DNA from 3 places in the Streptomyces sp. Rer75 genome. Region 3 is predicted to be linked to each of the others. Evidence: riboswitches for the same ligand, from Rfam matches in the RefSeq annotation. Region 3 holds a riboswitch; each other region holds the start of a gene.
The links. A riboswitch is a leader RNA that binds a small molecule or an ion and turns the genes downstream of it on or off. The one in region 3 is predicted to bind cyclic di-AMP.
Positions count from the first base shown of each region.

Region 1: it holds a riboswitch for cyclic di-AMP, as region 3 does, so the genes downstream of both, HYQ63_RS17990 (transglycosylase family protein) here and HYQ63_RS18985 (C40 family peptidase) in region 3, are expected to answer to the same signal.
Region 2: it holds a riboswitch for cyclic di-AMP, as region 3 does, so the genes downstream of both, HYQ63_RS23360 (M23 family metallopeptidase) here and HYQ63_RS18985 (C40 family peptidase) in region 3, are expected to answer to the same signal.

Region 1 is NZ_CP058693.1:4,322,670-4,332,910, reverse strand. Features, by position in the region: gene HYQ63_RS18025 (cytochrome P450) at 1-181, opposite strand, end outside; gene HYQ63_RS18020 (ATP/GTP-binding protein) at 191-781, opposite strand; gene HYQ63_RS18015 (DUF742 domain-containing protein) at 756-1,127, opposite strand; gene HYQ63_RS18010 (roadblock/LC7 domain-containing protein) at 1,124-1,522, opposite strand; gene HYQ63_RS18005 (sensor histidine kinase) at 1,519-2,631, opposite strand; gene HYQ63_RS18000 (cytochrome P450) at 3,222-4,511, shown strand; gene HYQ63_RS17995 (transglycosylase family protein) at 4,626-5,579, shown strand; cyclic di-AMP (ydaO/yuaA leader) riboswitch at 5,834-6,001, shown strand; gene HYQ63_RS17990 (transglycosylase family protein) at 6,008-6,682, shown strand; gene eno (phosphopyruvate hydratase) at 6,767-8,083, shown strand; gene HYQ63_RS17980 (septum formation initiator family protein) at 8,197-8,676, shown strand; gene HYQ63_RS17975 (DUF501 domain-containing protein) at 8,744-9,292, shown strand; gene HYQ63_RS17970 (Ppx/GppA phosphatase family protein) at 9,289-10,241, shown strand, end outside.
Region 2 is NZ_CP058693.1:5,453,588-5,463,828, reverse strand. Features, by position in the region: gene HYQ63_RS23385 (ATP-binding protein) at 1-263, opposite strand, end outside; gene HYQ63_RS23380 (helix-turn-helix transcriptional regulator) at 489-1,334, shown strand; gene HYQ63_RS23375 (DUF397 domain-containing protein) at 1,334-1,558, shown strand; gene HYQ63_RS23370 (hypothetical protein) at 1,652-1,966, shown strand; gene HYQ63_RS23365 (aldo/keto reductase) at 2,012-2,968, opposite strand; gene HYQ63_RS23360 (M23 family metallopeptidase) at 3,114-4,280, opposite strand; cyclic di-AMP (ydaO/yuaA leader) riboswitch at 4,292-4,435, opposite strand; gene HYQ63_RS23355 (PP2C family protein-serine/threonine phosphatase) at 4,723-5,973, opposite strand; gene HYQ63_RS23350 (hypothetical protein) at 6,186-6,572, opposite strand; gene HYQ63_RS23345 (DUF6227 family protein) at 6,710-7,480, opposite strand; gene HYQ63_RS23340 (hypothetical protein) at 7,936-8,301, shown strand; gene HYQ63_RS23335 (hypothetical protein) at 8,683-9,048, shown strand; gene HYQ63_RS23330 (hypothetical protein) at 9,287-9,754, shown strand; gene HYQ63_RS23325 (right-handed parallel beta-helix repeat-containing protein) at 9,877-10,241, opposite strand, start outside.
Region 3 is NZ_CP058693.1:4,530,906-4,541,146, forward strand. Features, by position in the region: gene HYQ63_RS18960 (DUF5691 domain-containing protein) at 1-1,157, shown strand, start outside; gene HYQ63_RS18965 (cobalamin B12-binding domain-containing protein) at 1,554-1,964, opposite strand; gene HYQ63_RS18970 (triacylglycerol lipase) at 2,262-3,056, shown strand; gene HYQ63_RS18975 (M23 family metallopeptidase) at 3,245-4,957, shown strand; gene pcrA (DNA helicase PcrA) at 5,012-7,525, opposite strand; cyclic di-AMP (ydaO/yuaA leader) riboswitch at 7,683-7,887, shown strand; gene HYQ63_RS18985 (C40 family peptidase) at 7,895-9,076, shown strand; gene HYQ63_RS18990 (L,D-transpeptidase) at 9,131-9,856, opposite strand; gene HYQ63_RS18995 (hypothetical protein) at 9,999-10,241, opposite strand, start outside.

The sequences.
Region 1 (10,241 bases), 210 kb from region 3:
CGAGGTTGGCCTCCACGCCGGGGGACAGCTCGACCGGGGCGATCGGCCCGTACGACCGGAGGTGTGCGTAAAAGGCGTCCGGGTCGGCCGCGAACTCGGGCCCGTACAGCGGCACCCGCTCGCCGCCGTGGTGGGCAGGGCAGCCCGGTGGCGGAACCGGGAAGTCCGATTGTGTCTCCATTACGTGCTCCTAGCGGGTACGTTCCTGTAGGTAACGAACAAGCGCCATCAGCGCATTGGCCGATGACTTCTCGTCACGCGCGTCACAGGTGACGACAGGTGTGTCGGGCAGCAGATCCAGTGCCTCGCGCAGTTCCTCATCGGGACGGACAGGTGTGCCATCGAAGTGGTTGACGGAAATCGCATAGGGGAGTCCGTACTGTTCCACCAGGTCGATCACCGGGAAGGATTCCTTGAGGCGTTCCGGATCGACCAGGATCAGCGCTCCGAGCGCACCCCGCGTCATGTCCTCCCACACCTGGACGAAGCGCTCCTGTCCGGGTGTTCCGAAGAGATAGAGGACAAGGCGTTCGCTGAGCGTGAGGCGGCCGAAGTCCATGGCCACGGTGGTCGTGGTCTTGCCCCGGGTGCCCATCAGATCGTCGACGTGCGCACCGGCCTGCGTCATCCGTTCCTCGGTGCGCAGCGGGGGGATTTCGGACATGGTGCCGATGAACGTCGTCTTTCCGACCGCGAAGTGCCCCACGACCAGGATCTTGGCCGCGATCTGCACCGCGTCGTCCAGATAGACGTCCTCATCCGAAGCGGGCCTGGAGACCATCCAGTACCTCCTGAAGGAGTGAAACGTCGACGAGCTGGGCGGGAGGCGCCGGGGCACGCGTGACCAGATAGCCGTCCGACGACAGGTCGGACAGCAGGACCTTGACGATGCCGATCGGCAGCCCCATGTGGCCCGCGATCTCGGCAACCGAGAGATAGCCCCCTGAACACAGGTCCAGCAGGCTCCGCTTCTCCGGGTCGAGCGTCTGCGAACGTCTCTGTTCGGAAGCGGTGACCAGGGTGATCAGATTGAACTGGTCGGTGTCCGGGAGCCCGCGGCCGTTGGTGATGACGTACGGTCGCACTAATCCGGCGGACTCGGGCTCCTGCTCCTCCGGGGCAGTCATGCCTGAACGCCCGTTTCGCGGGGCGGAGTGGTCAGCGCCTTGCCGAGCTGACCGACGAGCTGCTGCATACGGAAGGTGATGTCGGCCATGTCGACATCGGGCGCGGAGGAGACCGCCAGGTACGCGCCCTCGCCGGCCGAGATCAGGAAGACCCAGCCGCCGTCGAACTCCACCAGGGTCTGACGCCAGTTCATATGAGGGCCACCGCAGAAGCCGGCCATGGTGCGGCTCAGCGACTGGATGCCGCTCATCGCGGCGGCGACGGTGTCGGCCTCGTCCTTCTTGACCTCTTGAGATCGGGCCATCAGCAGACCGTCGGCGGATACCAGGATCGCGTGACGTGCCCCGGGTACTTCCAGGGCGCTGTCAAGCATCCATGACAGGTCGTTGTTCACTGAGGATCATGCCCTTCCCTGTTCGGGTTTGCGGAGCGTCCGGACTGTGTGCCGCGCTGGAACGCGCCCATGATCGAAGCGGTTTCCTCGCTCGTCCGGGCAGGGGCGTTCGCCTCATCTGATCGCGGCACGATGGAGATGGACCCCTTGCGTCGGCGTTTCGGCAGACCGCCCGCGGTGGAATCGCTCTCTTCGGGGGCGGCGTCCGCCGGGGACGTACGGGGTGCGGGCTGTTCTTCCGGCTCGGGCATGTTGGTCAGGAGGTCCTCGGGAAGAAGCACTACCGCGCGCACTCCACCGTAGGGAGAGGCCGAGTCGACGGAGACGGTGAATCCGTAGCGGGAGGCGAGCACGCCGATCACCGCGAAACCGAACTGCGGCGGATTCCCCAGACCCGTGACGCCCGCTGCGCGCTGGGCGGAGAGCAGCTCGTCGGCCCGGTTCTTCTCCTCCTCGTTCATACCGACGCCGGCGTCGTCGATGATGATGCAGACGCCCTTGGGGACGGTGCGGATGGTGATGTCGATCGGGGAGTCGGGGGCGGAGTAGCTGGTCGCGTTGTCCAGCAGCTCGGCGAGGGCCAGCGCGACCGGTTCGACGGCCCGACTGACCAGGGCGAAGTTGCTCTGGGAGCGGATCTCGACGCGCGTGTAGTGGCGGATCCGGCCCTTGGCGCTGCGCACCACGTCGTAGACGGAGGCGACGGCCCGCTGACGGCCCAGCCAGCCGTCACACAGAACGGCGATCGACTGCGCACGGCGGCCGAACTGCGAGTTCATGTGGTCGATCTCCAGCAGGTCCTGGAGAATGTGGTGCTCGCCGTAGCGGTCCTGGAGCTTCGAGATCGCCAGCTGCTGTTCGTTGGCAAGACCCTGAAGCGTCCGCATGGCGGACTTCAGTGCGCTCTTGGTGGCTTCCTCGGAGCGTATCTGAGCATCCTGAACCGCTGCCGCGTAGTTGTTTTCGAGTTCGGCGGTGCGGTTCTCAAGTTCCGCCTTCTCGGTACTGAGCTTCGCTCTCGCTTTTCGCCCGCGGATAATGGCGGTTGCGGCGAGAGGCGTGCCAGCGATCAGGGCCCAGAGCGCAGGATCCTGTATGTAATGCGTCATAAGACTCTCTTTAAACGACTAGACCGCCAGGGACTGAAGGGTTGGTGCGTGGAAGAATCCGGGTGATATGGAGAGGCGGCGGTAAGTCAGCGCCCGTACGGCGCCCGAGGGGACCGGGCGCACCGCACTCGCCCTGCCGCGGGCAGCGCACAGGCAGGGGTGCGCCGGCACGGCTCCATATGCCCAACTGGCGGCATAGTGCTCCTCAGAGTGGTAACCCTCTCGGCTGATTTACCGGATCGCCGTGTGTCTTACGGGCCCTTGGCTCGCCTGGCAAGCGCGGTGATCGTATCACCAGGGGCAGGTGGCCCCGTGCATGTGCCGGAGTCCCATTCAACCACCTGACACTGTTTCAGCCATCCCCGCATTTTGCCTCATTGGGCGACGTCAGCGCATGTTCCGCAGGTCGGAGTGGTGCGCGCCGAGGGCCGTTCCGGGCGATGGCCACAGGCATCAGATATCGGGCATTCGCCTCGCGCTGTGAGCGCATCGTGGAGAGTGTGTGGAGAAGGTCGTCGAATTGCTTCGACATTAATCGGCTTTACTTGCGCTTTATGGATTTACTTCCGATAAGTGGCGTATCGGAATCCATGGGTCGCGGCCGGTATCGTCGGGGCGTGCCCGATCAGCCTTGTCCTACCCCCGCTCCCACCCTCTTCACCTGGGAGTTCGCTACTGATCCCTACCCCGCCTACGCCTGGCTACGCGAGCATGCCCCGGTGCATCGGACCACGCTCCCCAGCGGGGTCGAAGCCTGGCTGGTGACTCGCTACGCCGATGCCCGGCTGGCCCTCGCCGACGCCCGGCTGTCGAAGAACCCCCAGCGGCATAGTGAGTCCGCTCACGCCCGGGGCAAAGTGGGCATCCCGGGCGAGCAGCGCGCGGATCTGATGACACATCTGCTCAATATCGACCCTCCGGACCACACCCGGCTGCGGCGGCTGGTGTCCAAGGCGTTCACCCCGCGCCGCGTCGCCGCGTTCGCCCCGCGGGTGCGCGAGCTGACCGACGACCTCATCGACGCCTTCGCGGACCGGGGAGAGGCGGACCTCATCCATGAGTTCGCCTTTCCTCTCCCCATCTACGCGATCTGCGATCTGCTCGGCGTCCCGCGCGAGGACCAGGACGACTTCCGGGACTGGGCCGGGACGATGATCCGGCACGGCGGGGGCCCGCGCGGGGGAGTGGCCCGCGCGGTGAAGAAAATCCGCGCGTATCTGGCCGAGTTGATTCACCGTAAGCGCGCCGCGCTCGGCAACGACTTGATGTCCGATCTGATCCGGGCCAGCGACCACGGTGACCATCTCACCGAGAACGAGGCCGCCGCGATGGCCTTCATCCTTTTGTTCGCGGGTTTCGAGACCACCGTCAATCTGATCGGCAACGGCCTCTACGCGCTGCTGCGCCATCCCGAGCAGCGGGCCCGGCTGCAACGTTCCCTGGGAGAAGGGGAAGAAGCAGAAGAAGGGGATGAGGAACTGCTCGCCACCGGCGTCGAGGAACTGCTGCGCTACGACGGCCCGGTGGAGATGGCCACCTGGCGGTTCGCCACCGAGCCGGTGACCATCGGCGGGCAGCAGATCGCCGAGGGAGAACCGGTGTTGGTGGTGCTCGCCGCCGCCGACCGCGACCCCGAGCGCTTCGCCGACCCCGACGTCCTCGACCTCTCCCGCACCGACAACCAGCACCTCGGCTACGGCCACGGCATCCATTACTGTCTGGGCGCCCCGCTGGCCCGCCTGGAGGCGCAGACCGCGCTCGCCACCCTGCTGCGCCGCATCCCCGACCTCCGGCTCGCGGTGGAGCCGGACGACCTGCGCTGGCGCGGCGGGCTCATCATGCGCGGACTGCGCACCCTTCCGGTGACCTGGGGAAAGTGACATCCGGTCAGTCATGTGACCTTGGCGTGACCTGGGATACACCGGCTTGTGATGATCGTGTGGCGTCGCTATGTTCAACCGACAAACCGAGCCCCCACACGAGAGGCGATTCGCATGCTTTCCGGGAACGGACGTCACCGCCGCCCCCGCCAGGCTCCGGCCATCGTCGTCGCGGCGGGGGTGACCGGTGCGAGCTTCGCCCTTCCGCTCCTCGGAGCGACCGGCGCCCAGGCCGCCCCCGCCTCCACGTGGGACCAGGTCGCCGAGTGCGAGAGCGCCGGGATGTGGAGCGCCAACGAGGGCAACGGCTTCTACGGCGGCCTTCAGCTGACCCTCGACATGTGGAAGAAGTACGGCGGCACCAGCTACGCCCCGCGCCCCGACCTCGCCAGCCGCTCCCAGCAGATAGCCGTCGCCGAGTCGATCCTCGGCGACCGCGGCCCGGACGCCTGGCCCAGCTGCGCGCTGAACGCCGGGCTGACCGACGGCGGCGACGCCCCGGACGTGAACCCCGGCAGCACGGCACGCCCCTCCCAGCAGGGCGACGCGGAGCGCGAGGACCGTGACGGATCCGACGCCCGGGACCGTGGCGATGCGGCCGGCGAGGCGCCGGACGCATCGGAGCCCTCCGACGCGTCCACCGAGCCGGAGCGGCCCCAGGACCCGGCCACGCCGGGCGACTCGGACGAGGCGGACGGCCCGGGCGACGACGCGCCCTCACCGTCCCCCTCCTCCAGCGCGCCTTCTTCCGGCGCGCCCGACCCCTCGCCGACCCCCTCCTCCACCGAGGGCGGCTCCGAAGGCTCCTCCGGCAAGCACCGGGGCGAACGGGACGCGGGGGAGCGGCCGAGCGACCATGCCTCGCGCGGCGGTGCCGGCAGGGCCGAAAACCCCACGGATGGCGGCTACACAGTGCGTCCGGGTGACAACCTTTCAGCAATCGCCGAAAAGCAGGAATTGGGCGCCGATTGGCGTCGGCTCTACGAGTCCAACGAAAACCTCATCGGAACCGACCCAAATCTCATTCTTCCTGGTCAGCGGCTTGATCTCACCATCAGGAGCCAGTAGTTCGGGGTGATTTGCCCGGTCTGGCGCCGGTGAGACATACCTCTCGTCACATTTTCCGGGGCGTCCGAGGTGTCCGGTCTCTCCGCACCCGGCCCCACCTGCGCCGATGTGGGCCGGGTGAGATCGATAACAGCCCTCTTCGCTGCGATAAGGGTGTTTGAACGTTTCCCGGAGGTGTGTTTAACGTCTTTCCGCTCGCCACCGCGAGCACCGTCGACCGTCACGCCGAGTCCTGCCGGCGGTCGTCCGGTACCGACGCGCCAGCGCCGAAGGCAGGAGCGGGGGACCCAAGGTAAGTGCCGGGAGGCCAGCGGAATCGGCCGAGCGGCTAGGGGTGAAGCAGGGTGCGGACCCCCGCACCCAGCCGGGCAACTCACGCCCGAACCCGACAGCTCACCTCGTAGGCGTCGGTGAGGAAACGAACGAACATGTCCAACGCTCAGGGCAAGCACCGTCGTCCTTCCAAGGCCACTCGTATCGCCGCGCTCGCCGGCCTCGCCGGAGCCGCTGTGGCCACTCCGCTCATCGGTGCGACGTCCGCCTCTGCCGCCACCACGTCCCAGTGGGACCAGGTCGCGCAGTGCGAGTCCGGCGGCAACTGGTCGATCAACACCGGCAACGGTTACTACGGCGGCCTTCAGTTCTCCTCCTCCACCTGGGCCGCGTACGGCGGTACCGCCTTCGCACCCACCGCCGACAAGGCCGGCAAGGCCCAGCAGATCCAGGTGGCCGAGAAGGTCCTGGCCAGCCAGGGCAAGGGCGCCTGGCCGGTCTGCGGCAAGGGCCTGACCAGCGGCGGCGCCCCGTCCGCCCCGGCCCCGTCCACCCCGTCGCAGAGCCAGTCCGACTCCTCGCAGTCGGCCCCGTCCGCCAAGCCGAAGGCCGCGCCCCGCAGCGCGCCCGAGCACGCCGCGCGTGACGAGGCCCGCGGCCCGATCAAGAAGGGCGACGGCGAGTACAAGGTCAAGTCCGGTGACACCCTTGGCAAGATCGCCAAGGCGGAGGACGTCAAGGGCGGCTGGAAGAAGCTCTTCGAGCTGAACAAGAACATCATCCAGAAGGCCGACCTGATCTTCCCCGGCCAGCAGCTCCACCTGAGCTGATCAGCCACACCGTAGTCAACGAGCCCCGGCTGGGTGCGCCGCCCCCACGGTGCACCCCGCCGGGGCTTCGGTGCGGTTAGGCTCATGCTGCTACCGCAGACACATACGAAGGAGAACCTCGTGCCGTCCATCGACGTCGTCGTAGCTCGCGAGATCCTCGACTCGCGAGGCAACCCCACGGTCGAGGTCGAGGTCGGCCTCGACGACGGCAGCACCGGCCGTGCCGCCGTCCCGTCCGGCGCCTCCACCGGCGCCTTCGAGGCCCTCGAACTCCGTGACGGCGACAAGAACCGCTATGGCGGCAAGGGCGTGGAGAAGGCCGTCCTCGCCGTCATCGAGCAGATCGGCCCCGAGCTGGTCGGTTATGACGCCACCGAGCAGCGCCTGATCGACCAGGCGATGTTCGATCTGGATGCCACTCCGGACAAGTCCTCGCTCGGCGCCAACGCCATCCTCGGCGTCTCCCTCGCCGTGGCGCACGCCGCCTCCGAGGCGTCCGACCTGCCCCTCTTCCGTTACCTCGGCGGCCCGAACGCGCACCTGCTGCCGGTCCCGATGATGAACATCCTCAACGGCGGCTCGCACGCCGACTCCAATGTGGACATCCAGGAGTTCATGATCGCGCCGGTCGGCGCGGAGTCCTTCTCCGAGGCCCTGCGCTGGGGTGCCGAGGTCTACCACACCCTGAAGGGCGTGCTGAAGGAGCGCGGCCTGTCGACCGGTCTCGGTGACGAGGGCGGCTTCGCGCCGAACCTCGACTCCAACCGGGACGCCCTGGACCTCATCGTCGAGGCCATCAAGAAGGCCGGCTACCAGCCCGGCCAGGACATCGCGCTCGCGCTCGACGTCGCCGCCTCCGAGTTCCACAAGGACGGCGTCTACCAGTTCGAGGGCAAGGCCCGCACCGCGTCCGAGATGACCGCGTACTACGCCGAGCTGGTCGAGGCGTACCCGCTGGTCTCCATCGAGGACCCGCTGAACGAGGAGGACTGGGACGGCTGGAAGACGATCACCGAGCAGCTCGGTGACAAGGTCCAGCTGGTCGGCGACGACCTGTTCGTGACCAACCCCGAGCGGCTGGCCCGCGGCATCGAGAACGACACCGCGAACGCCCTGCTGGTCAAGGTCAACCAGATCGGCTCGCTGACCGAGACCCTCGACGCCGTCGAGCTGGCCCAGCGCAACGGCTTCAAGTGCATGATGTCGCACCGCTCCGGTGAGACCGAGGACGTCACGATCGCCGACCTGGCCGTCGCCACCAACTGCGGCCAGATCAAGACCGGCGCCCCGGCCCGCTCCGAGCGGGTGGCCAAGTACAACCAGCTGCTGCGCATCGAGGAGATCCTCGACGACGCCGCGGTGTACGCGGGCCGCTCCGCCTTCCCGCGCTTCAAGGGCTGACCGCTTCTCGATCCTCGAGGAGCGGACACGTCTGACGCATGTCCCCGGCCGCGGTCCCGTACCGTGGGCCGGGGACGGCGTTACTTAAGCGAAGTCATCACCGGGGAGGCGACGTGCCGGCGGATCGGTTCTCCACCGCGACCAGGCTCAAGGCGCTCGGCGAACACGCCGCCGCCCGGGTCTACCGTGCCCGGATCAAGCGCCGCCGCAGCCGGCTCACCGGCCGGGCCGCCCTCCTCGCACTGGTCGTCTGCTCCCTGGTGGTCGCGCTGGCCTATCCCATGCGGCAGTACATCTCCCAGCGCTCGGAGATCGCCGACCAGCGGCGCCAGGCCCAGCGCGAGCGCGCCGAGGTGGCCAAGCTGCGCGAGCAGAAGGCCCGGTTGCGCGACCCCGCGTACATCGAGCGGCAGGCCCGCGAGCACCTGCACTATCTGATGCCCGGCGAGACCGGCTTCAGCATGGTGGACCCCGGCGCCCGGGCCGAGCGCTCCACCGACCGGGGCGCGGCCGACCGCCCCTGGTACACCGACCTCTGGGACGCCGTGGACACGGCGGACACGCCGAAGGCGGCCGCCGCCGCGGACCGCTGACGCGCCGCGCCCGGCGCTCGTTACGGTCGCACCCGGCCCGATACCGATCGAAGAGAACTTTCCCCTCATGGACACGCCCCCTCCGCAGACGGAGCCCACCGCGCCCACCGACGCGGACATCGCCGCCGTCAAGGAGCAGCTGAACCGCCTCCCGCGGGGCCTGCGCGCCGTCGCGCACCGCTGCCCCTGCGGCAACCCCGATGTCGTCGAGACCGCGCCGCGCCTCGAGGACGGCACGCCGTTCCCCACCACGTACTACCTGACCTGCCCGCGCGCCGCGTCCGCGATCGGCACGCTGGAGGCCGAGGGCGTGATGAAGGAGATGACGGCCCGGCTGGGCGAGGACCCCGAGCTCGCCGCCGCCTACCGCGCCGCCCACGAGGACTACATCGCGCGCCGCGACGCCATCGAGGTGCTGGAGGGCTTCCCGAGCGCGGGTGGCATGCCGGACCGGGTGAAGTGCCTGCACGTCCTGGTCGGCCACTCCCTCGCGGCCGGTCCCGGGGTCAATCCGCTCGGCGACGAGGCGATCGCGCTGCTGCCCGAGTGGTGGCGCAAGGGCCCGTGCGTCAGCCCCTGCGGAGCCGTCGGGGCGGAGCGGGAGGAGACCGCATGACCCGCGTCGCGGCCGTGGACTGCGGCACCAATTCGATCCGGCTGCTGGTCGCCGACGCCGACCCGGCCACGGGTGAGCTGACCGAGCTGGACCGCCGGATGACGATCGTCCGGCTGGGCCAGGGCGTGGACCGCACCGGGCGGCTGGCCCCCGAGGCGCTGGAGCGCACCTTCGCCGCGTGCCGGGAGTACGCGGAGGTCATACGCGAGCTGGGCGCCGAGCGCGTCCGCTTCGTCGCCACCTCGGCCTCGCGGGACGCCGAGAACCGCGAGGAGTTCGTGCGCGGCGTCGTGGACATCCTCGGCGTCGAGCCCGAGGTGATCACCGGCGATCAGGAGGCGGCGTTCTCCTTCACCGGGGCGACCAAGGAGCTGACCGGCCATGAGCATCTGAGCGGTCCGTTCCTGGTGGTGGACATCGGCGGCGGCTCGACCGAGTTCGTCAGCGGCGACGACGGGGTGCGGGCGGCCCGCAGCGTCGACATCGGCTGTGTGCGGCTGACGGAGCGCCATCTCGTCGTGGACGGCCAGGTCGCCGAGGTGCCGACGGAGGATCAGATCTCGGCCGTCAGGGCGGACATCGAACGGGCGCTGGACCTCGCCGAGGAGACGGTGCCGCTCACCGGCGGCTGCCGCCCCGGTGAGGGCGGCCACACCCTGGTCGGGCTGGCCGGTACGGTCACCACCGTCGCCGCCATCGCGCTGGGGCTCACGGAGTACGACCCGGCCGCGATCCACCACGCCCGGGTCCACGCCGGCCAGGTCGGCGAGATCACGGCCAAGCTGCTGACCTCGACCCACGCGGAGCGGGCGGCGATCGGGGCGATGCATCCGGGCCGGGTCGACGTGATCACCGCGGGCGCCCTGGTGCTGCTGTCGATCATGAATCGGACCGGTGCGGAGGAGGTCGTCGTGAGCGAACACGACATCCTCGACGGCATCGCCTGGAG
Region 2 (10,241 bases), 920 kb from region 3:
CTCTTATCGTGCAACTCCATGCGGAGCTGATCCGGGCCGGCGTCGAGGACGAGGGTGGCTACGGAGTCCTGGCCAACGTGTTTGATCACGTTCGATGCCAGCTCCGTGACGATCAGCTGCGCTTCGTCGGCGAGGGCCGACATACCCCAGGTGACGAGCTCCGCTCTCACGGCTCGGCGCAGGCCGGCCACTTGAGAGGCCTCGGCCGCGAAGGGGAGAACGCATCGGCGTGGTTGAGGTTCGGTGAATGAGTACGTGTGCATGACCACACTCCCTTGCGCGCCACGACAGCGCTGCGCCTAGCCGTGTCCGTACGACTGCGCTGCGTAGCCTCACTGCCGAGAGTATGGCACCGAGACTCTCGTTTTGTAACTCTCACGCTGGAATGAACCTCGCGAGGGTAGCCGGTCAACTACCTTTGGTCGCGATCTACTTGTCTTCGCACCCGGCAAGTGATCGCAAGAACCCAGGTGGAGGAGCCGACTGCTATGTCTGCTGGACCGACGACGCGACGCCGACAGTTGGGCGCCAGCCTGCGCAGGTTGCGCGAGGAGAAGGGCCTGTCCCTGCAGGAGGCCGGTGATCGGGTGGGGCTCTCCAAAGCGACCGTCAGCCGCTACGAAACCAAGGACGGGTCGGTCAAGTGGCCGCTGGTCGACGCCCTCTGCAAGGAGTACGGGGCCAGCGATGAAGAACGTGCCGCCCTCGTTGATCTTGCCAAGAACGCCAAAGTGCAAGGCTGGTGGCAGTCATACACCGAGGCCATCCCCAGCCGCATGAACCTTCTCCTCACCCTGGAGGACGAGTCAGTCCGCGAGGATCATTTTGCCCTCGCCTTCATCCCAGGGCTGTTGCAGACCCGGCGCTACGCCGAGGAACTCCACCGGAGCGATCCTCAACCACCGCCGGAGGAGCGTTTGCAGCAGGCCATCGAGGTGCGGATGAAGCGGCAAGCAATCCTCACCCGCGACAACCCGATGCAGTTGTCCGTCGTGCTTGACGAATCGGTCATCCGTCGAAAGATCGGAAGCGCGGAGGCTCACCGGGAGCAACTTGCCCACCTGCTTGACCGTGCAGCGCTTCCCCACATCGATCTACGAGTCGTCCCCTCTGGCATCGGCCCTCTCGCGTCAGCGATGGGCTCATTCCTCATCCTCGTTGGTACGGATCCGTCGCTTGACGTTGTCTACTTGGAGAACGTCACGGTCTCCCTCTACCTGGAGAAACTGGCTGAGGTGGAGCAGTATCGAAAGGCGTTCGCTTACCTCAGCAGTCGGGCCTTGTCCCCGGATGCCTCCGCCAAGTTGATCGACACCGTACGCAAGGAAGTGTGATGGCCACGAACCGAATACGAGCGGCAAGCCACCTTGCGGCGACGCAGTGGGTGAAGTCCACCTACAGCGGTGGTCAGGGGCTGGAGTGCGTGGAGACGGCGAAGCTGCCGGACCGCGAGACCGCCGTCCGCGACTCGAAGCGTCCGGATGGGCCCGTGCTCGGGTTCTCGCAGGGCGCGTGGGGGGACTTCGTAGCGGCCCTGCGGGCGGATGAGCTGGGCTGAGGGGCTGGTCACCCGTAGCCGGTTCGGGCCCGGGGGTGGGGGCTCGCTGCGTAGGGTCGGGGCAAGGTGACCCTAGGAGTGGGAGGTAGCGGCATGGCTGGTGTGCCGGCGGGGCTGGTGGCTGCGGGTGGGTTGGTCGGGGGGTACGGGGTGGCCCGGTGGACCAAGCGGCGGCCGCTCGGTGGGGTTGCGCTGGCGGCGGCCGGGGCCGTGGCCGCCAAGGGGTGGCGGGACAAGGCCGGGAACGGGACGGCGGCTGCGCTCAGCGGGTTGTACGTGGCCGCGTTCGCCGGGTCGCATCCGCTGGCGAAGAAGGTGGGGGCGTGGCCGTCCGTCTTCGGGGTCGCCGGTGCGGTTGCCGCCGCTTCGTGGGTGTTGGCGGATCGGCGTGGGGGTGTAGGGGCGTAAGGGGGCCGGGACGGCGGATTGCCGTCCCGGCGCCGTGGCCCGGGGTCAGGCCGAGGCCGAGGTCAGGAGGTTCAGTTCCGGCTGGGTGAGCTGGAGGTCGACCGAGGCGAGCAGGGCGGGGAGCTGGGCGGGGGTGCGGGCGCTGGCTACCGGGCCGACCACGGTGGGCTGGGCGGTGAGCCAGGCCAGGGCGACGGTGGCGTGGTCGGCGTTGTGGTTGGCGGCCACGTCGTCGAGGGCGGCGAGGACCTTCTGGCCGCGCTCGGTCTCCAGGTGCTGGGCGGCGCCCGTGGAGCGGGCGCTGTCGACCGTGGTGCCGGGGCGGTACTTGCCGGTGAGGAAGCCGGACGCGAGCGCGTAGTACGGGAGCGTCGCCAGGCCGTGGCGGGCGGCGACGTCGGCCAGTTCGCCCTCGAAGGTGTCGCGCGAGACCAGGTTGTAGTGGGGCTGGAGGGCGACGTAGCGGGCCAGGTTCTCCTGGGCGGAGAAGGTGAGGGAGGCGTCGAGGCGCTTGGCGGAGATGTTGGAGGCGGCGATCTCGCGGATCTTGCCCGCCTGCACCAGCTCGTCAAGGGTGGAGACGATCTCCTCGACCGGCACCGAGGTGTCGTCGAAGTGGGTGTAGTAGAGGTCGATGTAGTCCGTGCCGAGGCGCTGGAGGGACTCGTCGAGGCCGGACTTGATGGCGGAGGCGGACAGTCCGCGGGGTTCCGGCGAGCCGGCGCCGACCTTGGTGGCGAGGACGATGTCGTCGCGGTTGCCGCGGGAGGCGAACCACTTGCCGAGGATGGTCTCGGACTCGCCGCCCTCGTTGCCGGGTGCCCAGGCGGAGTAGACGTCGGCGGTGTCGATGAAGTTGCCGCCCGCCGCCACATAGGCGTCGAGCACCTCGAAGGATTCGGCCTCGTCGGCCGTCCAGCCGAAGACATTGCCGCCCAGGGAGAGCGGGAAGACGGACAGGCTGCCGATGTTCTTACGGGTGTCATTGCGCGTCTCAGTCATGCGATATGACAACGCTGACGACCGAGGGGGGTATTCCGTCGGAGGCCGCGGACAGAGAACCGGCGGCCCTGGCGTCAAGGGGGGAGAGAGCGCCAGAGCCGCCGGAACGAGGGGCCGTCGCAGCGACGACGGCCGGATCAGGGGGTCACGGGTTCAGCCCGTGGTCGCGCAGCCAGGACAGCGGGGCGATCGGGGAGCCGCCGCCCGGCCGCACCTCCAGGTGGAGGTGGGGGCCGGTGACGTTGCCGGTGGCGCCGACGCGGCCGATGGTCTCGCCCGAGGACACCTTGCCCGAGGTGACGACCATGGACGACAGGTGGCAGTACCAGATCTCGGTGCCGTCATCGAGCTTGAGCACGATGCGGTAGCCGTACGATCCGGCCCAGCCCGCCTGGGTGATGGTGCCGCTGCCCACCGCCTTGACCGGGGTGCCGGTCGGGGCGGCGAAGTCCTGGCCGGTGTGGTCGGCGGACCAGATGTCGCCCGCCTGGCCGAAGCCCGCGGTCAGGGTGTACGAGGCGACGGGGAGGGTGAACCCCGTGGAGGTCGACGCCTTGGCGGGGCGGTCGGCGGCGGCCTTGGCGGCGGCCTCCTTCTCGGCCTCCGCCTTCGCCTTGGCCGCCTCGGCGGCCTTCTTCTTGGCGGCGGCCTCGGCCTTCTTCTGCTCCGCCAGGTCGCGGGCCTTGGCGGCGGCCTTGGCGGCGTCGTCGGCGGCGGCCTTGGCGGCGGCGCGCGCCTCGCTCTCGCGTCTGTCGTCATCCGCCGCGGTCTGCTGGCTCTCGGCCTGCCGCAGGATGCGGGTGCGCAGCGCCTCGCCCGCCTCGGTGCCGCCGGTGGTGAGGGTGGCGGCGGTGGGCTGGGCGGAGTCCTGGCCGTCGGCCATCAGGGAGCCGATTCCGGGCAGGTCCTTGGCGGCGGGCAGCTGGGCCTTGACCTCGTCGGCGACGTGGGCGAGGTCCGGCATGGAGATCGGTACGGTCGGCCGGTCCTTGGCGCTCGCCATGCCGCCCGCGCCGACCGCCGCGATGACGCCGACGCCGAGGACGGCGCTGCTGCGGGCCATGGTCCCGCCGCGCTGCTTGCCGACGCGGTGCCGGCCGCGGAGCGGAGCGATGGACTCCTCGGTGGGGTTCCACTCGTCCCAGACGGCTTCCTTGCCTACGGGCGGCTCATCCGGTTCGGCGCCGAGGCCGACCGTGGGGCGGGCGCCGGCTCCGGCGTCGAAGCCGACTCCGTACGCGGTCGCGGTGCCGGGTCCCGTACCCGACGAGCGGTACGGAGCTTCGTCCAGTACGGACCTGTTGGACGCCACCGGGGCGCACTCCTTTCCTTCCCTCTCGCCTACCGGGTTAGCTGACGGGTTCGGAGCAGGAAGGTCTCCTACGGGTCAGGTTCGACCCGATTCACCCCAAGGTGGTGGTTCCCCGGTTCCCTCGTGCTGCGCTGGTGCCGCGGCGGCTGCTGCTGCCGTGATGCGTGGTGGTGCGTGGTGCTGATGGTGGTGCTGGCGCTGCACGTACGGGATTCGGCGACGGCGCACGGTGCCGCCTCTGCGACGGCTGTGTCGACCGCGCTGCGTTATCGAACGTTAATAGAGAGCGCGACATGATTCCAAGCTCTTCTGAAGAATCCGCGCAGCTTTGGCATGAACTTAGTAACCAAGGAAGGACAGATGGGGGCGTTTCACCCCGCTTGAAAAGGGATGGTAAAAACCTCCTGCGGGCTGATCGTGTGTCAATCGTTATGCGTACGCGTCACGGTTGGCTACGGTCCGTGTCCGGAGCGGGGGGTGTGGTTCCGTTCGTTCCGGGCGGGCGCCGGACCGCGAGCAGCGCCATGTCGTCCGCGGTCTCCCCGCCCGCGTGCAGCGCGACGTCCTCCACCAGCGCGTCGAGCAGCCCGCCCGGTCCGGTGAAGCGGCGGCCGCGCAGCCGCTCCTCGGGGGCGTAGAACGTGCCGTGCCGGTCGCGGGCCTCGGTCACCCCGTCCGTGAACAGCAGCAGCGTCGCGTCCTCGGGGAACCGCAGCTCCGTCACCCGGTCGGGCCACGCGCCCAGTTCGCCCATCCCCAGCGGCAGCGCGACCGTCTCCGGCTCCAGGCGCCGCACCGCGCCGTCGCCGGGCAGCAGCAGCGGCGCCGGGTGGCCGCGGTTGATGAGGCGAAGGGTGGAGTCGCCGCGCGGGATCTCGCCGAGGACGGCGGTGGTGAACCCCTCGAACGCCTCCAGCTCGGCCCGTCGCGCGCCCTCGCGCCGCAACGCCCGCTCCAGCCGCCCCGCGAGCCCCTCCAGCGTCGCCTCCTGCTCCGCGGCCTCCCGGAAGGCGCCGATGAGGACCGCGACGACCTCCACGGCCTGGAGCCCCTTGCCGCGGACGTCCCCGACGATCAGCCGTACGCCGTGCGGGGTGTCCTGCACCGCGTACAGATCGCCGCCGATCGCTGCGTACTGCTCGGCCGCCACATAGCGCGCCGCGACGTCCAGCCCGGCGATGCGGGCGGGCGGTACGGGCAGCACGGCCCGCTGCGCGGCCTCCGCGATGCCGCGCGCCGAGGCCAGCCGCCGGTCGCCGCGGCGGACGACGCGGTTGATCACGAGCGCGAGGAGGGCGACGGTGGCCACCGTGGCGATCTCGGTCGCGGCCTGGGTCGGGTCCCGCACGCCGTGCAGCTCGGCCAGCAGGCAGACGGCGGTGAGGGCGAGGACCGTGGTGATGATGGTCCGCCGCAGCGGGAAGAGGGAGGCGGCGACCAGCGGGGCCGCGGCGAAGAAGGGGGAGGCGGTGTACGGGGCCGGGGCGGCGAGGTCGAACGCGATCCCGCCGAGCAGGAGGATGGCGGGGGTCCACGGGGCCAGCCGCCGCCCCGGCGAGGCCTGGACGGCCTCCTCGGCCGTGACGAGCCCGGCGGCCGCGCCCGAGGAGTCGGCGGCGGGCGTACGGGCGCCCGGACGAGCCCTGCTCCCTCGCACCCGCGCCACCGGCTTCTCCCGCTGTCCCTGATCCATGACCCCGTCCGTGACCCCGTCATCAGGCTTCCGGGTACCGGGCCGCCGTGCGAGTCGGTGGCGGCCATGTGGGTGCGTCAGAAGGTCTTCACGGAGGGGCGCGGATGCCGAGCGACCCCGGATGGCAAGCATCCGGGGTCGCAGGGCGAGCCGTGGCGTTCGCCGGGGCTCGGTCAGCCGCGGCCGTGGCCGTCGGCGTGGGGCTTGTCGGTTCAGGGGGTGCCGGTGGCGATGTTGGTGCAGTCGCTGCCGATGGTGATGTCACCGGAGGGGGCGAGCCCAGCGGTCGAGATGATGGCGCCGGTGGCCGTGTCGCAGTCGTTGCTCTGCACGACCGCCGTGCCGTTGGTGAAGTTGAGGCAGTTGCTGCCGACGGTGATGTCCCCCGACGGAGCGGTGGCGCCGATGCTGGAGATGGCGCCGGTGAGGGTGTCGCAGGTGTTGGTCTGGACCGTCCCGAAGGGGTTGAAGCCCCCGCCACCGCCGCCGAAACCGCCGGCACCGCCGCCGAAACCGTGGGCGGACGCCCCCGCCGCACTCCCCAGAACCAGGGCGCCTGACGCCACGGCCAGGACAGCTACCTTCTTTCCGATGTTCACTTGATTTCCTCCAGAAGAGCCAAATCCGCGGAAAAACACACGTTCCGATTGAACGGAAGGACATCCGCGACACCGGGGAGGCGCGCACGCACTTCACCCGATGGGCCCACTGTCGGATGAGTCGGACGTCACCGTATTCAGAGGTCGACGCCGAGGGCGCGGGCGTGGCGGTCGGCCGCCAGCTCCGCCGAGACCTCGTCGAGGTACACCTCGCACACCAGCCGCCCGTCCCGGGTCAGGTTGTGCTCCAGCTCCCACAACACGATCTCGTCGCCACCCGCGAGCAGGAAGGCGTGCTCGTAGAAGCGGCACCAGGTGGCGTCGGGGCCGCCGGAGCGGCGGCGCGGCTTGGGGGCGAGGGCGATGTCATGGGCGAACGCGGTCGTCAGCAGCCGCTCGGTCTCCTCCCCCGGCCGGTCGGGGTTCTCCGCGCGGCGCAGGACGCGGCGGGCGTGGTCGGCCGAATTGTCGGCCACATACGCGCGCTGGACCTCCAGGGGCTCGGGGGCCTGGAGCATCTGGTCCGGCAGCCACAGCGGTAACCCGTCCAGCTCCTCCCAGCGGGCGCCGCCGATGCAGCGGTGGACGCGGCGCTCGGCGAGCGCGAGGGCGTCCTCGTCCGCGTACAGCTCGAACTGCGGGCGGTCGTCCGGGCCGGTGTTGTGCTCCAGCTCCCACAGCAGCAGGCTGCTGCCGTCCGGCAGCAGGAAGACATGCCGGTACGTCGTGTAACCGCGCGGACCTGACGGCTCGTTGCACTGTCGGCAGGAACGCAGCTCGGACTGGTGCATCAGGGCGCTCCGCGCCCGGCTCAGCACCGCCTCGCCGATCTCGAAGCCGTTCTGCGCACGGGCCAGTAGCCCGTCCATCAGCTCGGCGGGGGTTCCCCCCACTCCTGAGTGCCCCACGTCTCTCCTCCCGCCCCCGGGTGACCGCCCTCGCGTACTTAGCGTAGCGGCGTGAACACGCGCCGCGCCTGTGGTTCCGCGAAGCAGTCGGTCGGACTTGTGCCTCACTCACTCCTGCGTCGTGGAGCCAGGATGTATCACTTGTTCGACAGGTCGAACAAGTCGGAATGTCATACTCCGGAAACTCGGCGCCACCGACGCGACACCGCCACGGGCCGCCCCAGGTATCGGTGGACGATCCCGGGCACCGCCCCTTCCCGCCCCTTCCCGCTCCTTCCCGCTCCTTCCGGGATTTCCCAAAAAGGCGGCACGCCCCGCAGTCCCCTGAATGCCTGTCATATGAGGGACGCCGTATGCCAGACGGGTGAAACAAAGGGCCCGCCCAGTGCCTTTCCTGAATGCCTTCGTTGAGTCAGGCGTCCGTGAATCCGCGGAATAACCACACGGAGGATTAAGTGAACATCGGCAAGAAGGCAGCTCTCCTGACCGCAGCGGCCGGCGCTCTGGTCTTCGTCGGCGCCGGCGCTGCGAGCGCCCACAACTTCGGCAGCGACCTGGGCGCCATTCAGACCAACACCTGCGACACGGCCACCGGCGCCATCGCCAGCACCGGCGTGGCCGCCCCGACGGGCGAGATCAACGTCGGCTCCGACTGCATCAACTTCACCAACAGCGGTGCGGTCTTCCAGAGCAACGACTGCGACACCGCCGCCGGCCCCATCGTCGCACTCGGCACCGCCGCGCCCACCGGGGACATCAACGTCGGTTCCAACTGCGCCAACATCGCGGTCGACGACTCCCAGAACTCGCTGCATCACTGATATACCCCTGCTCCCGCACAGCGGTAACACTGCGGGGCACCCGTTGGAATGGCGGCCCTGGAAGCACTCCTTCCAGGGCCGCCGCCGCATGAATGGCCGCTGACTCGTGGTGCATTCGCTGCGCCAATCGGGTACGGCACCAGCGGTTCCGGGGAGCCTCGGCCGGTCGGCGTCGTTATTCAGGTGTTCGCTGATATCGGGGAAAACTCACTTGGAGGCTCTTAGATGTACATGGGCAAAAGGACAGCGCTTCTTGTCGCGACTGTAGGTGCGCTGGTCATCGGTGGCTCGGGCGGCGCCGGCGCCGTCGGTGACAGCTCCGGCCGGGCGTCCATCCCGGGTGACGGAGGCAGCCAGCGGAATCGCTGCACCACAAGCTCCGTGATTGGTCCCATCGAGGTGGCGGCCACGGCGGCGACCGAGATCACCAACGAGACCAACTGCGTCAACTACAGCGAGTCAGGGGTTGCGGAACAGAGCAACCGCTGCCGGACCCACTCGGTCATCGGCCCCGTCACGGTCGCGCTGGCTCCCGGCTCGCAGGTCACCAACAGGACCAACTGCATCAACGTCAGCGAATCGGGCGGCGTAACCCGGCAGAGCAACGACTGCGATTCGACGTCCGTCCTCGGCCCCATCACGATCGGCCCCGGCGAGGTCACCAACGAGACCACATGCACCAATGTGGCGGGGGCCGACAGCGGGAACGCAAAGAACAGAGGGAGCGCGAAGCACCAGGGGCACTGAGCCCTGCTTATCGTTGACCGACCGGACAGGATGAGGCAGCCTTTCCGCTGACCATATGCGCGGCCCCCGGGATATTTTTCACCGGGGGCCGCGCATATGTTTGCATTGCAGGGACGAAGATATCGTTACTGCGTCGGACGGGTGAAGCTGACAACCGCCCCGCTTCCTTCGTTAATTGCCTTCGTTAATAAGGTGTCTGCGGAAATCGCGGAGAACGTTAAAATGGAGGCACCAACCAATGCAGATTGGTAAGAAGGCGGCTCTCATGGCCGCGGCGGCCGGCGCAATGGTCATCGGCAGCGCGGGAGGAGCGAACGCCTACGGCTCCGGCGGCCTGCTCGACGGCAACGGTGTTGTGCAGAGCAACGCGTGTGACGTGGCCACCGGCGCCATCATCAGCACCGGCGTGGCCGCCCCCACCGGTGAGATCGACGTCAGCCCCGACTGCCTCAACTTCACCAACAGCCGGGCCGCTGTCCAGAGCAACGACTGCGACACCGCCACCGGGCCCATCACCGCCCTCGGCACCGCCTCCCCCACCGGCGAGATCGACGCGGGCTCCAACTGCACCAACATCGCGATCGCGGACCCGCCGACGATCGTGGTCAAGCAGGTGGAGAAGAAGGACAAGCACCACAAGAGCGTGAAGAAGGAAAAGAAGGCCAAGAAGCACGCCAAGAAGAAGGCGCACGGCCACTCTCACTGAGGCGGCACCGCACCTACGCGGCCACCTACGCGGCCCTGGAAGCAGCACGCGCTTCCAGGGCCGCGACCGCGTCCGCACGGATCGGGTGCCGGTGTCAGGTGTCCGGTGTCAGGTGTCCGGCGTCAGGTGGCGCAGCCCGCGAGCGCCGGGACGCAGTTGTTGGGGTTGTTGCCGGTCACATTCGTCGCGATCAGCGACACGGAACCGCCGTCGGAGAAGATTCCGCCGCCCTGGCCGCCATGGGCCGTATTTCCGGTGATATTGGCACCGACGATTTGCGTGTTTCCGGCGTGACTGAAGAGTCCACCGCCATTGAGGGTGGCGACGTTTCCGGACACCGCGGTAGCCTGCAAATGCAGTGTGCTGCCGAAGTTCGCGATACCGGCGCCGCTGCTGCCCGCCGTATTTCCGATGATGCGTCCGCCATTGAAGGTCATATTCCCGAGGGACGTCCAGATACCGCCGCCCTCGAAATTGGTCGTGTGAT
Region 3 (10,241 bases):
CCCGGCTCAACCCGGACTGGAAGTTCGCCCTGCGAGGCGGGCCGCCCGGGCGGGGCACGGCGCCCGCGTCCGAGTCGGGCGGTGGCGTCGCGGACGACGCCGACGTGCGGCGGCAGTGGGAGGAGGGGCTGTTCGCCGAGCGGGTGTCGCTGCTGGCCAGGACCCGCCACCGCGACCCGGCGGCCGGGCTCGCCCTGCTCGGCGGCACCTGGTCCGCGGAGCGGGCGGAAGACCGGCTGATGTTCCTGGACTCGCTCCGCGACGACCTCGTGCCCTCCGATGAACCCTTCCTGGAGCAGGCGCTGTCCGACCGCAGCCGGAACGTCCGGGCGACCGCGGCCGAGTTGCTGGCCGCGCTCCCCGGTTCCGCGTTCGCCGCGCGGATGGCGGAGCGGTCCGCGGCCTGCGTCTCCCTGTCCCCGGACGGCGGACAGATCACCGTCGACGCACCGGCGCAATGCGACAGCGGGATGCAGCGCGACGGCGTCGTGCCCAAGCCGCCGTCCGGTCGGGGGGAACGGTCCTGGTGGCTGAGCCAACTGGTGGAGGCCACGCCGCTGAGCTGCTGGTCCGAGTGGTTCGGCGGGCTGGACGCGGACCGGATCGTGGCCCTGCCGGTCGCCGACGGCTGGAAGGGGGACCTGCACGCCGCCTGGTGCCGGGCGGCCGTGCGGCAGCGGAGCGCGGAGTGGTCGCGCGCGCTCCTCGGCTCCCCGGGCGCGCCCCCCGCCGCCGCGGGCGAGCCCGCCCCGGCGGTCTGGCGGGACCCGGCGAAGCTGCTGTCCGCCCTGCCCCCGGAGGAACGGGCGCAGTGGGTCGCCGACTTCATCGCCTCCCACGGGCTGTCCGACGCGTTCCGGCTGCTGGGGGTGTGCGCGGTGCCGTGGGCCGAGCCGCTGGGCGGGGCGGTCGTGGACGCGCTGGACATCGCGCGGGACGCGGGCAGCTACCCCTGGAGTTTCAGCGGGATCATGGGCCTGGCCGAGCGCTGCCTCGACCCGGCCCAGGCGGACCGCCTGGAGGTGCTGACCGCCCTGCCGGACGAACCGGAGGGCGCGGCGCCGGGTGCCGGTGGGTACTGGTCGGAGGCGTTCCAGCGGTTGGTGGGGACGCTGAGGCTGCGGGCGGCGATGCGGTCCGAACTGGCCGGGGGCTGATTCCCCCACCCCGCCCCTCCCCGAAACCGGGGCTCCGCCCCGGGCCCCGGTCACGGGCGAGCCCCTGGCCCCGGCAGGAAAGCGCCGGTCGGCGGGGTCGCACGGGCACGCGGGCAGCGATGCGAGCCGAGTTGGCCGGGGCTTCCCCTACCCCGCCCCTCCCCGAAACCGGGGCTCCGCCCCGGGCCCCGGTCACGGGCGAGCCCCTGGCCCCGGCAGGAAAGCGCCGGTCGGCAGGGTCGCACGGGCACGCGGGCAGCGATGCGAGCCGAGTTGGCCGGGGCTTCCCCTACCCCGCCCCTCCCCGAAACCGGGGCTCCGCCCCGGGCCCCGGCTCGCGTCCACCGGTCGGCGGGAGCGATGCGGGGCGGGCCCCGGTTGGGGCGCGGCCTCGGGTCAGGCGGCTACGGGGCGGACGTTTTGGCGGACCCAGTCGACGATCGACGTCGTCGTCGCGCCCGGGGTGAAGATCTCCGCTACGCCCTGTTCCTTCAGCGGGGGAATGTCCGCCTCGGGGATGATGCCGCCGCCGAAGACCTTGATGTCCTCCGCCTCGCGTTCCCGCAGCAGCTCCAGCACCTTGGCGAAGAGCGTCATATGGGCACCGGAGAGGATCGAGAGGCCGATCGCGTCGGCGTCCTCCTGGATCGCGGTGTCGACGATCTGCTCGGGGGTCTGGTGGAGGCCGGTGTAGATGACCTCCATGCCCGCGTCGCGCAGCGCCCGGGCGATGACCTTCGCGCCGCGATCATGGCCGTCGAGGCCCGGCTTGGCCACCACCACACGGATCGGACCGGTCACACCCATCGCAGCCTCCAAGCCCTAGCGCGCGCATCCGCGTGAACGAACGTTATGTCCAGCTTCCCGCAAGCATCCCCTACCCGGCAGTTTCGCGATGCGCGGCGAGGGGGAAATCACACCCGGGACATGTTCGACCTCGGGTCGACCACCAAGGGGAGCCGCAGCGGGGACCGTCGCACCGCGCCGCGCAGCCCGGCAGCCGCATGGACGGCGGCATGGCATGGGCATGGCGTCGCGGTGCGACGGCGCGGTCTGCCACGGCCGCGGCTGCCCTCAGCGCAAGGGCACAAGGGGGCGGTCGCCGTGGGCCTCGTATTCAGTCAAGACAGGCAGAGCAATCAAGGCAGTCGGGTCCGGGCCCTGGCGCTCGATCTGGCGATTCTCGCCGGGCATCTCCTCCTCTACCCCACCGGCCTCCGGCAGGAGCGTCCGCCCGCCACACCCCCACCCGACCTCCAAGGGCAACGCCCCGTGCTGCTCCTCCACGGCTTCATCGACAACCGTTCCGTCTTCGTGCTGCTGCGCCGTTCCCTCCTCCGTCACGGCCGACAGCACGTCGAGGCCCTCAACTACTCCCCGCTGACCTGCGACCTCCGCACCGCCGCCGCGCTGCTGGCCCGCCATGTCGAGGACGTCTGCGCCCGCACCGGCCACAGCCGGGTCGACATCGTGGGCCACAGCCTCGGCGGGCTGATCGCGCGTTACTACGTCCAGCGGCTGGGCGGCGATGTGCGGGTGCACTCCCTGGTCACGCTGGGCACCCCGCACTCCGGCACCCGCGTCGCGCCCTTGTTGTCCGCACATCCGCTCGTGCGTCAGATGTGCCCGGACTCCGAGGTGATAACGGAGTTGAGGCAGCCTGCCCCCGAATGCCGTACGCGTTTCGTTTCTTTCTGGAGTGATGTGGATCAGTTGATGATCCCCGCGGAAGTCGCCCGCATAGACCATCCAGATCTGATCTTTCGCAACATCCGGGTCAGCGGTGTGGGACATCTCGCTCTACCGGTTCACTCGGCCGTCGCCACCGGGATCCGGGAGGCGCTGGACGCCGCCAATGCCGCGCAGGCGGACACTTCGGGCGCGTTCTCGGTCGCCTGATACGGCCGAAAATTGCCGAACAGCCGTCGAACGCCGGACCAAGAGCGGGCGCACAGTCAACCGAAAGAGGTCCAAATGCCCTTTCCCGTGATGCCCAAAACTTGCTGAAGATTGTCGCTCCCGCGTACCGCCGGGTACAGTCGCCGCTAATTCTCCTGCAGCCGAGGCGAAAGAGAAGTTGGTTGGTGGTGAACGACCGTCACCCGTCGGGGGCAACCCCGACCGTCCCTGCTCCCGACGCCTCGTATTCCTATGACGGGGCCTACGGCCAGCAGCAGGACACAGCGCACGGTTACGCCGGGTACGACGGCTACTCCACCGGCAGCTTCGACAACCTCGGGGCCGCGTACGGTGAGGCCGCCGACCCCCTCTTCGGCTCCCTCCCAGGCAGTTACGGGGACGGCCAGGGCGACCCGCACGGCGGGCACAGCGGCCAGTACGACGCGACCCAGTGGAGCGGCGGATCCGCGTACGACACCGGCGCCTACGACACCACCGCGATGTGGGCCGCCTCCGGCTATCAGCTCCCCACCGACGTACCCACCCAACGGCAGGACGACACCGGCGGCCACTGGGACGCCGGTACCTGGGACGACACCGGTGCCTGGGACACCCACTCCCCTCAGCAGCAGTGGGAGACGGGCGTGTACGACACCTACGGGCAGTACGACACCGGCACGGGGCAGTTCGATACGGGGCAGTTCGATACCGGACAGGCCGATACGGGCCACTTCGACACGGGGCACTTCGATACGGGCCAGTTCGACACGGGGCAGTACGACACCGGGCAGTACGACACCGCCGGGCAGTACGACACCGGCGCGTACGACATCTCGGGGCAATACGAGGTCATCAGCCAGCACGCCGCGTACGACACCTCCGGCGTCGACACCGGGCAGACCCAGTTCTGGGATACCTCGGCCTACGCCACCGTCGACGAGTCGCAGTACGGCGAGTCGCCGTACGACGACGGGACGGCACCCTTCGAGCAGGCCGAGCAGGGCGAGCACGCGGAGCACGCCGCGCAGACCGCCGTCTTCGAAGCCGTGGCCGAGCCGGAACCCCACCCCGACCCCGACCTCGATCCCGAGCCCGTCGCCGACATCACGCCGCCCTCCGCAACCACCGCCACCGCCACCCGCTCCGGTGGCCGCGCCCGCCGCCGCACCGCGCCCTCCCGCCCCAAGCGCTCCGCGCTCCTCACCGTCGCCGTCCCCTCCGTCTGCGCGCTCGGCGTCACCGCCGTGGCCGCCGCCTCCGTGAGCGGCAGCATGTCCAGCGACAAGAAGGACGACACGACCACGCAGGCGGCCCCCGACGCCCAGCCCGTCAAGGCATCCGTCGCCAACAGCGAGATGGACACCCGGCTCGCCGGGGTCGACGACGGCGTCAACGACTTCCGGGAGCGCGCCAGCCGTACCCAGGAGCGGATCGACCTCAAGGAGCGCCAGGAAGCCGAGAAGAAGCGCAAGGCCGCGGAGGCGGCGCGCAAGGAGGCGATGCGCCCCAAGTTCGCGCTGCCGGTGAAGCAGCACGGGCTGAGCGCCACTTTCGGCCAGGCGGGCCTCAACTGGATGTCGCTGCATTCCGGGATCGACTTCCCGGTCAGCGAGGGCACGCCCGTCATGGCGGCGACCGACGGCACCGTGCGCACCCAGTGGAACGACGCCTTCGGCAACATGGTCATATTGACCGCTCCCGACGGCACGGAGACCTGGTACTGCCACCTCAGCAGCACCAAGATCCGCTCCGGGACCGTCAAGGCCGGGGACGTCATGGCCTACTCGGGGAGTTCCGGCAACTCCACCGGCCCGCACCTGCACTTCGAGGTGCACCCGGGCGGCGGGGAGGCAGTGGACCCGCTGCCGTGGCTGCAAAGCCACGGCATCAACCCCAACTGACCGCCCTCACCGCACAGAAGCGCAGAAGCGCAGAAGCGCACAACAACGCCAGCGTCAGAGCTTTTCGACCGGCGCGTACCGCAGCAGCAGCCGCTTCGGCTTCTCGCCGCCGAAGTCGATCGTCGCCTCCGCGTTGTCCCCGGTGCCCTTCACCGCCACCACGGTGCCGAGCCCGAACGAGTCGTGCGTCACCCGGTCCCCGATGGTCAGGGAGACCACCGGGCGGTCCTTCGCCCGCCGCGTCGCGAAACCGGACGCACCGGACGCGGAAGACCCGGACCGCGAGCGCGACGACGAGAACCCGGACGACAGCCCCGCCCCGCCGCCCGACGACATGGCACCCATCGACGCCGACGGGGTCGCGGGCCCGGTGCGCCGCCACTGCACGTACTGGTCGGGGATCTCCTCCAGGAAGCGGGACGGCGGGTTGTACGCGGGCTGGCCCCAGGCGCTGCGCATCGTCGACCGGGACAGATACAGCCGCTCGCGGGCGCGCGTGATCCCGACGTACGCCAGCCGCCGCTCCTCCTCCAGCTCCTTGGTCTGGCCGAGGGCGCGCATGTGCGGGAAGACCCCGTCCTCCATGCCGCTGAGGAACACGACCGGGAACTCCAGCCCCTTGGCCGTGTGCAGCGTCATCAGCGTGATGACCCCGGTGCCCTCCTCGTCCTCGTCGGGGATCTGGTCGGAGTCGGCGACGAGCGCGACCTGCTCCAGGAAGTCCGCGAGCGTGCCGGGGTTCTCCTCGCCCCGGTCCTGCTCGAACTCCAGGGCCACGGAGGCCAGCTCCTGGAGGTTTTCGATGCGGGTCTCGTCCTGCGGATCGGTGGACGCCTGGAGCTCGGCCAGATAGCCGGTGCGCTCCAGCACGGCTTCCAGCACGGTCGCCGGGCCCGCGCCCGACTCCACGATGGTCCGCAGCTCCTCCATGAGCGTGTTGAACCGCTTGACCGCGTTCGCCGAGCGGGCCGCCATGCCGTACGCCTCGTCGACGCGGCGCAGCGCCTGCGGGAAGGTGATCTTCTCGCGGGCGGCGAGCGCGTCGATCATCGCTTCGGCGCGGTCGCCGATGCCGCGCTTGGGCACGTTCATGATGCGGCGCAGCGGTACGGCGTCCTCGGGGTTGGCCAGCACGCGCAGGTACGCGAGGACGTCGCGGACCTCCTTGCGCTCGTAGAAGCGGACCCCGCCGACGACCTTGTACGGCAGCCCGACCCGGATGAAGATCTCTTCGAAGACACGGGACTGGGCGTTGGTGCGGTAGAAGACCGCGACGTCCCCGGCCCGGGCGTCCCCCGCGTCCGTCAGCCGGTCGATCTCGTCGGCGACGAACTGGGCCTCGTCGTGCTCGGTGTCGGCGACGTAGCCGGTGATGGTGGCGCCGGTGCCCGCCTCGGTCCACAGGTTCTTCGGTCGGCGGTTCTCGTTGCGCTCGATGACGGCGTTGGCCGCGCTCAGGATCGTCTGCGTGGAGCGGTAGTTCTGCTCCAGCAGGATCGTCCGCGCGTCCGGATAGTCCTCCTCGAACTGGAGGATGTTACGGATCGTGGCGCCCCGGAACGCGTAGATCGACTGGTCGGCGTCGCCCACGACGCACAGCTCCCCGGCCTCCTCCTCGTCCCTGCCCACCAGCTCGCGCACCAGCGTGTACTGAGCGTGGTTGGTGTCCTGGTACTCGTCGACCAGGACGTGCCGGAAGCGGCGGCGGTAGTGCTCGGCGACGTCCGGGAACGCCTGGAGCAGATTGACCGTGGTCATGATGATGTCGTCGAAGTCGAGGGCGTTGGCCTCGCGCAGCCGCGACTGGTACATCGCGTACGCCTCGGAGAGCGTCTTCTCGAAGCCGTCCGCTGCCTGACCGGCGAAGGTCTCCTCGTCGATCAGCTCGTTCTTCAGGTTGGAGATCTTGGCGCTGAACGACTTCGGCGGGAACTTCTTCGGGTCGAGATCGAGATCCCGGCACACCAGCGCCATCAGCCGCTTCGAGTCGGCCGCGTCGTAGATCGAGAACGATGAGGTGAAGCCCAGCTTCTTCGACTCGCGGCGCAGGATGCGCACGCACGCGCTGTGGAAGGTCATCACCCACATCGCGTTCGCCCGTGGGCCGACCAGCTCCTCGACCCGCTCCTTCATCTCGCCCGCCGCCTTGTTGGTGAAGGTGATGGCGAGGATCTGGCCGGGGTGCACATGGCGGGTGCCGAGCAGATACGCGATGCGGTGGGTGAGCACCCGGGTCTTGCCGGACCCGGCGCCCGCGACGATCAGCAGCGGCGAGCCGGTGTGCTCCACGGCGGCCCGCTGCTGATCGTTCAGCCCCTCCAGCAGCGCCGCCGGGTCGACGGCGGGGCGGGCCGCGCCGTCCCGGTAGTACGCCTCTCTGGTCCCGCTCGGCACCGGCGCGTCGAATGCGCCCGTGAAGAGGTGGTGCGGCACCTCCTCGCCGCCTGAACCGTCCGACCCGTCCGAACCGCCGCCGTGGCCCGGGTGTGCGGAATCCTCGGGCGGCGGGGGCTCCTCCTCCGGAGGCCCGAGGCTCGCCAGGAAGCTGTCATCAAAGAGGCTGCTCATCGCTCACCGAGTTTAGGCGGCCGCACTGACAGCCTACGCATGGATGTCACGAAACGGTTTCGGGCATATCGACCACCAGCCTTCACAGGAGCCCCACGAGTTGGCTACCGTCCTCCCCCAGGCGGCCCGTAGACCCGTCGGCGAACCGCGCCGGCCCGGGCGGCCTCCGCCGAGTCCGGTCGCGCCGCGAGGCAGCCGGAGCCGGGGACCCACAACGCAACACCGGGGTGAATCGGCCCGAGCTGCGGTACGACACGTACGGCATGTACGACGTGACGTCCCGCCCGCGCAAGGCCGTAGGGCAACCTTCCGTACCGCCCGAACCCGACAGCTAACCCGGTAGGCGGTCCACGGAAGGAGTCGCCTCCCTTGGCGTCGCACCGCAAGCCGCGGACCCGAATACCCACCGCCGCCTCCTCCACCGGGCGCCGCACGGCCGTCGGATTCACCACCGCCGCCCTCGCCTCCGTCACCCTCCTCTCCCAGACCGCGAACGCCGCCCCGGGCGATCCGAAGCCCGGCACCACGCAGTCGATCGAGGCGGTCAAGGAGAAGGTGGACACCCTCTACCACCAGGCGGAAACCGCCACCCAGCACTACAACGCCGCCAAGGAGCGCTCCGAGCAGCAGCGCACCAAGGTCAACCGGCTGCTGGACGATGTCGCCGAGAACACGGAGAAGCTCAACGAGGCGCGCCGCACGCTCGGCACCTACGCCGCGGCCCAGTACCGCAACGGCGGCATGACGTCGAGCGCCGCGAGCCTGCTGTTCTCCAACGACCCGCAGGACCTCTTCGACCAGTCGCATCTGATGAACCGGATGGCCGGTTCGCAGAAGCGGGCGGTCGACGACTTCCAGACGCAGGCGGCGAAGGCCGCCAAGGAGCGCCGCGAGGCCGCCAGGAGTCTGGAGTCGCTGACCGAGACCCAGCGAGAGCTGAAGACCAAGAAGAAGTCCGTCCAGGACAAGCTCGCGCAGGCCCGCCGGCTGCTGGCGAACCTGACCGCCAAGGAGAAGGCGCGGCTGGCGGCGATCGAGAAGAAGAAGGCCGAGGAGGCGCGGCGCAAGGCGGCCGAGCTGGCTGAAAAGCAGCGGGAGGCCGCGGCCCAGCAGAAGCAGCAGGAACAGGAGCAGCAGTCGAGCGGCGGTTCCTCTTCCGGTTCCGGAAGCAGCTCGGCAGGCTCGTCCACCGCCTCGAACAGCACCAAGGCGGCCAAGGCGATCGACTTCGCGGAGTCCCAGCTCGGCAAGCCGTACGTCTGGGGCGCGACAGGACCCAACTCCTACGACTGCTCGGGGCTCACCCAGGCCGCCTGGAAGGCCGCCGGGGTCTCACTGCCGCGCACCACGTGGGACCAGGTGAAGGTCGGTACGCGCGTCTCGACCTCCGAGCTCAAGCCCGGTGATCTCGTCTTCTTCTACGACGACATCAGCCACGTCGGGCTCTACATCGGCGACGGGATGATGATCCACGCGCCGAAGCCGGGGGACGTGGTGAAGAAGGCGCCGATCACCGAGATGCCGATCTACGGGAGCGTGCGGCCCGCGTAGCCGCAGTGCGGCTGCCCGTCCCCGCACGGGCAGCCGCTGCTCACACCGGCCGGATCACGTGCCCGGCTTGCGCCCGTACACGTACACGTCGTCGCCGTTCCGCAACAGGCTCCAGTACTTCTTCGCGTCACCGGAGCGCATGTTGACGCAGCCATGGGAGCCGGGCGGCGACCACACGCTCCCCGCGATGGAGTGGAAGGCCTGGCCGCCGTCGAAGAACTGGCTGTACGGCATGGCCACGTTGTAGATCGTCGACCAGTGGTTCTTGTTCCGCCAGTAGACCTTCTTCAGCCCGGTGCGGGTCTCGTACCTGTCCCGCCCGGTGCGCACCGGCACCGGCCCGAACACCAGCCGCGAACCGTCCTGCACCCAGCTGAGCTGCCGGCTGAGGTCGACGCAGGCGATGCGGCCCTTGTTGGTGGGGCACTTGCGCGCCGCGTTGGGGTTACGGCCCGCCGCGTTCTGCGCGTTGATCAGCTTCATGACGCCCCAGGTGACGGGGCCCGCGTAGCCGATGGTCGGGCTGATGCCGTGGTTGATCTGGAATCTCTGCGTCGCCCGGCAGTCCCCCGAGGACTGCCGACCGTCGACGGGACGGCCGAGGAACTTCTCGACCTGCTTCTGATACGGACCGGTGCCCGCCGTGCACGACGTCGCCGCCTGCGCCGGTGCCGTACCGAGCGCGACGGACAGCGGCACCACCATGCCCGCCATGCCCAAGGCGACCGCCGTACGGCGGCGCCATGCCCGCCACGCCCCGAATCCTGCCTTTACCCCCATTGCGCGCTCCCTCCGGGCTTGCCCTTGACGGGTAAGACAGTCGAAGAGTGCGCCGGGTTGCGCTTACAGGTGCGATTTCCCCCATTCCGCCCCTTCCCGCCCCCGGGTTGGCCCAGCAGGCAGGGGACGGGACGTCAGCGGGTCAGGTCCAGAGCACGGCGATGAAGATGTTCACCGTCGTCAGCGCGCCGACCGCGCCGAAGACCGCGGGCTCCACCTTCTCCTCGTCCCGCTTCACGTACACCAGGCCCAGGATCACGATCAGCAGCGCCAGCTTGACGCCGATCTTGACGTTGTTGACGGTCTGATCGTCCGCCTGGTTCAGCCCGACCAGTGCCGCGCCCGTGACCAGCATGGTCAGCGCGCCGTGCAGCATCCCCGGCGT